DNA from 3 places in the Enterobacter sp. RHBSTW-00994 genome. Region 2 is predicted to be linked to each of the others. Evidence: predicted binding sites of a transcription regulator. Region 2 holds the regulator's gene; each other region holds the start of a gene.
What was found. The regulator PurR, encoded in region 2, represses purine synthesis genes. The targets are predictions, from matches to a motif close to CANGCAAACGTTTGCNTG.
Positions count from the first base shown of each region.

Region 1: purT (formate-dependent phosphoribosylglycinamide formyltransferase) is a predicted target of PurR. The motif match lies at 1,962-1,979, and genes of this name have one in related genera.
Region 3: purL (phosphoribosylformylglycinamidine synthase) is a predicted target of PurR. The motif match lies at 1,735-1,752, and genes of this name have one in related genera.

Region 1 is NZ_CP056199.1:2,776,467-2,779,744, reverse strand. Features, by position in the region: gene edd (phosphogluconate dehydratase) at 1-17, shown strand, start outside; gene kdgA (bifunctional 4-hydroxy-2-oxoglutarate aldolase/2-dehydro-3-deoxy-phosphogluconate aldolase) at 56-697, shown strand; gene purT (formate-dependent phosphoribosylglycinamide formyltransferase) at 750-1,928, opposite strand; gene HV346_RS13340 (tellurite resistance TerB family protein) at 2,110-2,760, shown strand; gene ptrB (oligopeptidase B) at 2,846-3,278, shown strand, end outside.
Region 2 is NZ_CP056199.1:2,033,062-2,036,339, forward strand. Features, by position in the region: gene punC (purine nucleoside transporter PunC) at 1-323, opposite strand, end outside; gene punR (DNA-binding transcriptional activator PunR) at 438-1,349, shown strand; gene purR (HTH-type transcriptional repressor PurR) at 1,368-2,393, opposite strand; gene HV346_RS09780 (YnhF family membrane protein) at 2,691-2,780, shown strand; gene HV346_RS09785 (hypothetical protein) at 2,782-2,946, opposite strand; gene HV346_RS09790 (MFS transporter) at 2,945-3,278, shown strand, end outside.
Region 3 is NZ_CP056199.1:3,506,610-3,509,887, reverse strand. Features, by position in the region: gene tadA (tRNA adenosine(34) deaminase TadA) at 1-132, shown strand, start outside; gene mltF (membrane-bound lytic murein transglycosylase MltF) at 20-1,570, opposite strand; gene purL (phosphoribosylformylglycinamidine synthase) at 1,837-3,278, shown strand, end outside.

The DNA of each region.
Region 1 (3,278 bases), 740 kb from region 2:
CCTGTATTACGTTTTAAGACGACAAGATTTATCGATCTGGCGAGAGAAAACTCTGATGAAAAACTGGAAAACAAGTGCAGAAGCAATCCTGAAAACTGGCCCGGTAGTGCCGGTGATCGTGGTGAATAAACTGGAACATGCTGTACCGATGGCGAAAGCCCTGGTTGCGGGTGGCGTTCGTGTTCTGGAAGTGACCCTGCGCACCGCATGCGCAATGGACGCGATCCGCGCAATTGCGAAAGACGTTCCTGAAGCGATCGTGGGGGCGGGTACGGTGCTGAATCCGCAGCAACTGGCTGACGTAACCGAAGCTGGCGCGCAGTTTGCGATCAGCCCTGGCCTGACTGAACCGCTGCTGAAAGCAGCAACTGAAGGTACGATCCCGTTGATCCCTGGTATCAGCACCGTGTCTGAACTGATGCTGGGTCTGGATTTCGGTCTGAAAGAGTTCAAATTCTTCCCGGCAGAAGCCAATGGCGGTACAAAAGCGCTGCAGGCTATTGCGGGTCCATTCTCACAGGTGCGTTTCTGCCCAACTGGCGGTATCTCTCCGGCTAACTACCGTGATTATCTGGCGCTGAAAAGCGTACTGTGCATCGGTGGCTCCTGGCTGGTTCCGGCCGATGCGCTGGAAGCGGGTGACTGGGATCGGATTACCAAACTGGCTCGCGAAGCGGTTGAAGGCGCGAAACAGTAAAGTTTGTTAGCTGAACAAGCAAAACGAAAAACGGGCCATATGGCCCGTTTTTTTATCCCGCAACGTCCACCGATGCCGCCGCTGTTTTCGCACGCGTGATGGCATCACTGACGCTCTCTCCGGTGGCTAACACCACCCCGAGACGACGTGTGCCGTCAATTTCGGGTTTACCGAACAAACGTACCTGCAAACCTGCGCCGACTGCGCTTTCAACGTTATCAAACGTGACGTTTTGGCTTGTTAACTGTGGCAGGATAACGGCAGATGCCGCCGGACCGTACTGGCGGATGCCACCAACGGGCAGGCCGAGGAATGCCCGAACGTGGAGAGCAAACTCAGAGAGATCCTGAGAAATCAGCGTAACCATGCCTGTATCATGAGGGCGAGGGGAGACCTCACTGAAGATCACGTCGTCGCCGCAAACAAACAACTCGACACCGAAAAGACCATAGCCACCCAGAGCCAGCACAACATTGCGCGCAATCTCCTGCGCACGTTCCAGCGCGAGTTCGCTCATCTGCTGTGGCTGCCAGGATTCGCGGTAATCCCCCTCTTCCTGTCGGTGGCCCACGGGGTCGCAGAAATATACACCGTCCACAGCGCTCACCGTCAGCAGGGTGATTTCGAAATCAAACTTAACAACGCCCTCAACAATGACGCGGCCCGCACCTGCGCGCCCGCCCTGTTGGGCATAATCCCAGGCCGCATCAAGTGTTTCTGCGTCACGGATAAAGCTCTGACCTTTGCCGGAAGAACTCATCACGGGCTTAATGATGCACGGGTAACCGATTTCCGCGACCGCCTGAAAAAATTCATCTTTACCATCGGCAAAACGGTAGGCGGAGGTAGGCAGCAACAGCTCTTCCGCTGCCAGACGACGGATACCTTCGCGGTTCATGGTGAGTTTGGCCGCTTTTGCACAAGGCACAACACGCTGTCCTTCCTGCTCAAGTGCAATCAACGTATCGGTGGCAATCGCCTCAATTTCCGGTACAACAAAATCGGGTTTTTCCAGCTCAATAAGCGCTCGCAAGGCATCGCCATCGAGCATGTTAATGACGTGGGCGCGGTGGGCAACGTGCATTGCAGGTGCGTCGGCATAGCGGTCAACGGCAATCACTTCAACACCTAAACGCTGGCACTCGATGGCGACTTCTTTTCCCAGTTCGCCCGATCCCAACAGCATTACACGTGTTGCCGCTGGTCGCAGCGCGGTTCCTAAACGAGTCATAACAATCCCCCTGAAAAAGTTGCGCGCAGTATAAACGAAAACGTTTGCGTATGTCTCGTCGCGATGAACCAACCATACTGGTCTGCAGCCGATAAATTTGCGCTTCTTTTGTCATGGCAGACATTTCCTGACACCGCGGTGCTTAGTCTTTAGACATTGCGCACAGTAGAGTGAGGAAAACATGTCGAACTGGTTGAATCAATTGCAATCGCTGTTAGGGCAGAAAATGGGGCCATCGGGTGAGCAGGGGTTAGGTAAGTTTCTTGTTCCTGGGGCGCTCGGTGGGCTGGCGGGCTTGCTGGTGGCCAATAAATCCTCCAGAAAATTACTGGCGAAGTATGGTACGGGAGCGTTACTGGCTGGCGGCGGTGCGATCGCGGGTACGGTTCTCTGGAATAAATACAAGGACAGAGTCCGTACCGCACATCAGGATGAGCCTCATTATGGGCAGCACACCTCTCCACTGGATCTGCGAACCGAACGGTTGATACAGGCACTGGTGTTCGCGGCGAAGAGTGACGGGCATATCGATGACAAGGAGCGAACGGCAATTGAACAGCAGCTCCGTGAAGCCGGTGTTGAAGAGCAGGGCAGAGCCTTGGTGGCTCTGGCTATAGAACAACCTCTTGAGCCGGCACGCCTGGCGCAAAGTGTGAAAAATGAAGAAGAGGCGCTGGAACTCTATTTTCTCAGTTGTGCCGCCATCGATATCGATCACTTTATGGAGCGCAGCTATCTGAATGCGCTGGGTGACGCACTCAAAATACCTCAGGATGTTCGTGAGGGGATAGAAAAGGATATTCAGCAACAAAAACAGGCATTACAGAGCTGACTTTCGGCCTGAGTGGGTATGTTTCGCTTGCATCATGCGCAGGTTTTGCCACCCTTATAGGGTGTAAAACTCAAAAGAAAATGACATGCCACCAAAAGCCCGACGTATTCCTTACGCGATGACCACGCATGGTGATACGCGTATCGACAATTATTACTGGCTGAGGGACGATGAGCGCTCCCAGCCAGATGTGCTTGATTATCTGCACCAGGAAAATGCATATGGCCGAAAGGTCATGTCCAGCCAGCAGGCGCTTCAGAATGCATTACTGGGCGAAATGGTTGAGCGCATTCCTCAGCGGGACATTTCCGCCCCCTGGACTAAAAATGGTTATCGCTATCGCCATCTCTATGAGCCTGGAAATGAATATCCTGTCTATCAGCGGCAATCGGTTTTAAGTGCCGAATGGGATAGCTGGGACACGCTGCTTGATGCCAACCAACGGGCTGCTCACAGCGAGTTTTATACCCTGGGCGGGCTGTCGGTCTCGCCTGACAATACCATCATGGCGCTGGCGG
Region 2 (3,278 bases):
ACACCGACCGCCTGAACGAAACGCAATACCAGCAACCAGGTGGCGTCACGTACCCACAACATCCCCAGACAACCCAAAGCAAAAATGGCTAACCCCAGTAACAGCACCGGTTTACGACCAAATCGGTCAGAGAGTGGTCCCCAAAGCAGTTGAGCAAACGCAAAGCCTGCAAGAAATAAACTCAGGCTGGCGCTAATGGCCGCGGCAGGTGTTTGTAAATCTTCCTGCATAGCAGCGAAAGCCGGTAAATACATATCGGTGGCCAAAAAACCCAGCACGCTTAAGCCGCCGAGCCACACTAAAAATCCTTTCCTGGGGTGCATTGTTTTTTTCTCCTGAGGAGGCAGGTGTACATTGGCGCTGAGTGTAGGGAGTGCAAAGCTGCTTGTGAAACGCTAATATTTGGCGAGTGCATTCAAATTTTTTGTAGGCAGAAAATGTGGTCAGATTATTCTTTGGAAGTGGTGGATGCTGTCGCCCGTAACGGCAGTTTCAGCGGTGCAGCTCAGGAGCTTCATCGGGTTCCATCAGCGATAAGCTATACGGTGCGTCAACTGGAGGAGTGGCTGGCAGTGCCGCTGTTTGAACGACGCCATCGCGATGTGGAGTTAACACCTGCAGGTGTATGGTTTTTGAAAGAAGGGCGTTCTGTTATCAAAAAAATGCAGATCACCCGTGAGCAGTGCCAGCAAATAGCGAACGGTTGGCGAGGGCATCTCTCCATTGCCGTCGACAATATCGTCAAACCCGAACGGACTCGGCAAATGATTGTCGATTTTTATCGCCATTTCTCTGATGTTGAGTTGCGGGTTTCACAGGAAGTATTCAACGGCGTCTGGGATGCTCTGGCGGATGGCAGGGTCGAAATGGCTATTGGCGCAACGCAGGCCATTCCTGTCGGGGGGCGCTATGCGTTTCGCGATATGGGAATGCTCAGCTGGACTTGTGTGGTGGCAAGTCACCACCCCCTGGCTGCAATGAAGGGGCCGCTGAGTGACGACACACTCCGTAACTGGCCTTCACTGGTGCGGGAAGATACGTCCCGTTCACTGCCGAAGCGTATTACCTGGTTGCTGGACAACCAAAGGCGTGTTGTTGCGCCTGACTGGGAATCCTCAGCAACATGTTTGTCGGCCGGGCTGTGTGTGGCGATGGTTCCCGTACACTTTGCGCGTCCAAAAATTGACAGCGGTGAGTGGGTTTCGCTGGAACTGGAGAACCCGTTCCCGGATGCAGCTTGTTGTCTTACCTGGCAGCAAAATGATATTTCGCCTGCGCTGGCCTGGCTACTGGAGTATCTGGGAGACAGTGAAACGATGAATAAAGAGTGGTTGAGGGAGCCGGATTAACCGGCTCCGAAAAGAGCATTAGCGACGATAGTCACGGAATGGGCCATCCGCAACAGAGCGACGCTCGATAAGCCGAGGGTGGACTTCAATTGTTTGCGATTCTTCGCGCTTGCTGACAATTCTGTCCATCAACATATTGAACGCTGTTTCACCAAGTGAATCTTTTGGCTGATGAATCGTGGTCAGTGCCGGTGTAAAGAAGCGAGCATTTCGCACATTGTCATACCCGATCACCGAAATATCCTGTGGTACGCGCAGACCAAGTTCATCGGCTGCACACAGTGCGCCCATCGCCATAATGTCGCCACCGCAGAATACAGCGGTTGGTCGGTGCGGCTGTGACACGATCTGCTGCATGGCGTGATAACCAGATTCAGGCTCAAAATCGCCCTGTACAATCCAGTTTTCCGGAACTGTGATCAGCGCTTCTTCCATCGCTTTCATAAATCCAGCCAGACGTCCCGCTCCAGTGTTGCGCTCCAGTGGACCCGGAATGACGCCAATATCGCGGTGGCCACGCTCAACCAGGTAGCGTCCCGCCATGTAACCACCTTCGAAGGCGTTATCATTCACTGAGTCGGTGAAATCAGCCCGGGTATCTCCCCAGTCCATCACAACCATAGGAATATGGCGATACTCTTCCAGCATGGAGAGCACGGACTCAGGGTATTCGGAACACATAACCAGCAGACCATCAACGCGCTTTTGCGCCATCATGGACAGGTAAGCGCGTTGTTTTTCAATGCTGTTCCATGCATTGCCCAGGATCAGCGTATAGCCTTTCTGGAAGCAATTTTTTTCTACTGCTTCAATAATCTCAGCAAAATAGGCTGCTTCACTACTGGTCGCCAGCAAACCAATGGATTTGGTGTGATTGACTTTCAGGCTGCGTGCAACGGCACTCGGCGAATAGTGTAGCTCTTTAATCGCTGCCCAGACCGCATTGCGTGTCTCTTCAGCAACAAAGCGCGTTTTGTTAATTACATGTGATACGGTTGTAGTGGAAACGTTTGCGCGTTTTGCCACGTCTTTTATTGTTGCCATTAAATGTCACTCCAGACCATATCCTAAGCTCCTGAAAAACTTGAAGGTAAACGTTTGCCTTCTCTCACCCTTATCACGCAATTATGAATCGCGACACGCCGGGAAAACGACACAGGACGTCAGGAGGGGGTCAATGGCCGGTACGCTAATAAATTTAGCGTGGAATTTTGTCTGATCTTGACCAAAAGGGGAAGAGCAAAAGTGGTTATCAGTTTAAATCCTGGAAGATTTTTGACGTAAACTGTGTAAAAATGAGCAAGCTCACTTTTCATGTGGGGATTAAAAGGGGAAAAATTGATGAGTACCGATCTTAAGTTTTCGTTAACGACCACCATTATTGTGCTGGGTTTGATTGTTGCCGCAGGTTTTACTGCCATTCTGCACTGATTTAAACGGGGGGAGAAACCTCTCCCTCCGAACCTTCCTCAATTGTTGCTTTTCCGCTAAATATCTTTTGCTGTTTTGCTAACTTTTCATTTTTTGTGATTGATGTCATGCTTTCCGCTTCTTTGTTCTGTGTCGAGAACCGACGCAGCATCCGGAGTTGACCCATGAAAATCAATTTTCCTCTGCTGGCCCTGGCGATTGGCGCCTTTGGGATTGGCACTACTGAGTTCTCCCCGATGGGGCTACTGCCGGTTATTGCCCGGGGTGTAGATGTTTCTATACCTGCGGCAGGCATGCTGATCAGTGCTTATGCCATTGGTGTAATGGTTGGCGCACCGTTAATGACGTTGCTGCTTTCGCATCGTGCTCGCCGTAATGCTCTGATTTTCCTGATGGCTATCTTTACGCTGGGAAATGTGCTTTCAGCCATTTCGCCGGATTACACCACGTTGATGCTGTCACGCATTCTGACGAGTCTTAACCATGGTGCATTCTTCG
Region 3 (3,278 bases), 1.5 Mb from region 2:
ATGAATCACCAGGTACAGACTATCGGTGGGGTACTTGCACCAGAGTGTTCGGGACTGTTAAGTGACTTCTTTCGAATGCGCCGGCAGCAGAAAAAGCAACAAAAGGCAGAATTGAAGCCGTCGGACGATTAACTTCATCCGGTAACACGACTGGATAACTTTGCGCGAGCTGTTTTGCCTCGCTCGCCTCTTTTTCCTTCTCCAGCAGATAACCGACCAGGCTTATCTGATACTTACGGATATTCTCCACATAGGCATAGGCTTCATGCCCTCGGGCATAGCCGTAAGTGAGCTTGTTGTACCAGGGTTTTTGGCTTAACAGCGGCAAACGCTGTTTTACGTCAGACCAGCTGTCCGGATTACCCTTGGTTTTTGCTGTCAGTGTCCGCGCGTCAAGCATATGCGCATAGCCCATGTTATAGGCAGCCAGGGCAAACCAGATACGCTCTTCTTCCGGGACGGTTTCCGGCACTTTATCCATCATGTCCTGTAAATAACGCGCTCCCCCGCTGATGCTTTGTTCCGCATCGGTGCGATCGCTCAGGCCAAGACTTTGCGCCGTATTTTTGGTCAGCATCATTAGTCCGCGTACGCCGGTTGGCGATGTCGCCTGCGTATCCCAGTGCGATTCCTGGTAAGAGATGGCAGCCAGCAGTCGCCAGTCGATCTCCTGCGCGTACTTCTCAAACAGCGGCTGTAAATCGGGTAAAACGCTGTCTACCGCGCGCAGGAAACTGCGGGTATCAACGTAGTCGAAGTCCTCTCCGTGACCGAGATACTTCTCCTCCAGACGCGCCAGCGTGCCGTCTTCATTCATCGAATTAAAGAAATCGAGCATGGCGGCTGAGAGAGTCTGGTCGTTGTCTAAGGGGCTAAACCAGGTGACGGGTTGCTCGTCGGTGACATCAAGTGCCACCGCGATTTCAGGGTGAACACGCTGGAAAAGGCTAATCGCAACAGAATCGGCAATGGTATAGGCCAGCTTTTTATCTTTAACCTGCTCGAGCAGTGCAGTTGTCCCCAGCTTTTCATCTACCGTCCAGCTAAGGTCAGGGTATTTCTTCTCTTTCAGCGCACGCAAATCATCAATCACCACATGCCCAGGGGCGATGGTCATCTGCTGTTCGGTAATCGCGGCCAAAGAGCGCGGACGCGGGCTGCCGACGCGATAAACCAGTTGCTGTGATACGGAGTAATAAGTTGGGCCGGGTTGGTAGCTCTTGCTACGCTCGCTGTTATAGACCAGCCCGGCAGCCAGCATGTCGGCATTGTCGTTATCCAGGTCATCGAACAACTGGCTAATATTCTGGCGTACCGTGATCTTGAGCTTCACGCCCAGGTAATTGGCAAACTGCTGGGCGAGTTCGTAATCGAGGCCAATGATTTTGCCATTAATATTACTGTAGGTCAGTGGCGAGACGATGGTACTGACGCGCAACTCTCCCCGCGACTGGATCGCGGCGATACGGTTTTCGGCTTTGCCGAACCAGGGGATAGAAGGCCATAGGGCCACTGCTAACAGCAAGGTAACTATGCCGATGAGCAGATAATTAATCTTTAATTTTTTCAATTAGTTAATTCTCTGCGACGCCGGTTGCCTCAGTATGCTGTAGCCATGTTAAGAATAAGGATTGCCATTGAATGTGCGGCATTTTGCGCAAAGTTACGCCAGTTGGCAACAATTTCGAGAGTTTGGTCACATCTATTGTTAAACGTAAACGTTGATTTTATTTCGACGCAAACGGTTTCGTCGGCGCTCAGGATTCTCTATAATGACGCCCGTTTTCCCCTTGCGCACACTGTAAGCGCCTCAGGCGCTTCGAAGACGAGAGACTTATGATGGAAATTCTGCGTGGTTCGCCTGCACTGTCTGCCTTCCGTATTAATAAACTGCTGGCACGTTTTCAGGCTGCCGACCTCCCGGTAAGCGATATTTACGCTGAGTATGTCCATTTTGCTGATCTGAATGCATCTCTGGATGCCGAAGAGCTGGCGCGCCTTGGACGCTTGCTCAAGTATGGCCCAACCCTGAATAGCCATACGCCTGGCGGTAAACTTCTGCTTGTGACTCCGCGTCCTGGCACAATCTCCCCCTGGTCTTCAAAAGCCACTGACATCGCCCACAACTGTGGCCTGAATCAGATTACTCGTCTGGAACGTGGTGTGGCGTACTATGTTGAAGCATCAACGCTGACCACTGAGCAGTGGCAGAGTGTTGCTGACGAGCTACACGACCGTATGATGGAGAGTGTGTTTACCTCTCTGGACGATGCGCAGAAGTTGTTTGCTCATCACCAGCCAGCACCCGTGCAAAGCGTAGATCTGCTGGGGCAGGGACGTCAGGCACTTATTGAGGCTAACCAGCGTTTAGGTCTGGCGCTGGCCGAAGATGAAATCGATTATTTGCAGGATGCTTTCGTTAAGCTGAACCGCAATCCGAACGACATCGAGCTCTATATGTTCGCGCAGGCCAACTCCGAACACTGCCGCCATAAGATTTTCAACGCTGACTGGATTATCGATGGCGAAGAGCAGCCAAAGTCGCTGTTCAAAATGATTAAAAACACCTTTGAACAAACCCCTGACCACGTATTGTCTGCTTATAAAGATAACGCGGCGGTAATGGAAGGTTCAGAAGTGGGCCGCTTCTTCGCCGATCGCGAAGCAGGGCGTTATGAGTTCCACCAGGAGCCAGCGCATATCCTGATGAAGGTTGAAACCCACAACCACCCGACGGCGATCTCCCCGTGGCCGGGTGCGGCAACCGGTTCTGGCGGTGAAATCCGTGATGAAGGTGCAACCGGCCGCGGTGCAAAACCAAAAGCCGGTCTGGTTGGTTTCTCCGTCTCCAACCTGCGTATCCCTGGTTTTGAACAGCCGTGGGAAGAAGATTTTGGTAAGCCAGAACGTATCGTTACCGCGCTCGATATCATGACGGAAGGCCCGTTGGGTGGCGCAGCGTTTAACAACGAGTTTGGTCGTCCGGCACTGAACGGTTACTTCCGTACTTACGAAGAAAGAGTGGACAGCCACAACGGTGAAGAGCTGCGTGGATACCACAAACCGATCATGCTGGCAGGCGGGATTGGTAACATTCGTGCCGATCACGTGCAAAAAGGCGAGATTACCGTTGGTGCGAAGCTGATCGTCCTGGGTGGCCCGGCGATGAATATCGGTCTGGGTGGCGGTGCGGCGTCTTCTATGGCGTCCGGCCAGTCTGATGCCGATCTCGATTTTGCCTCTGTACAGCGTGACAACCCGGAGATGGAACGCCGTTG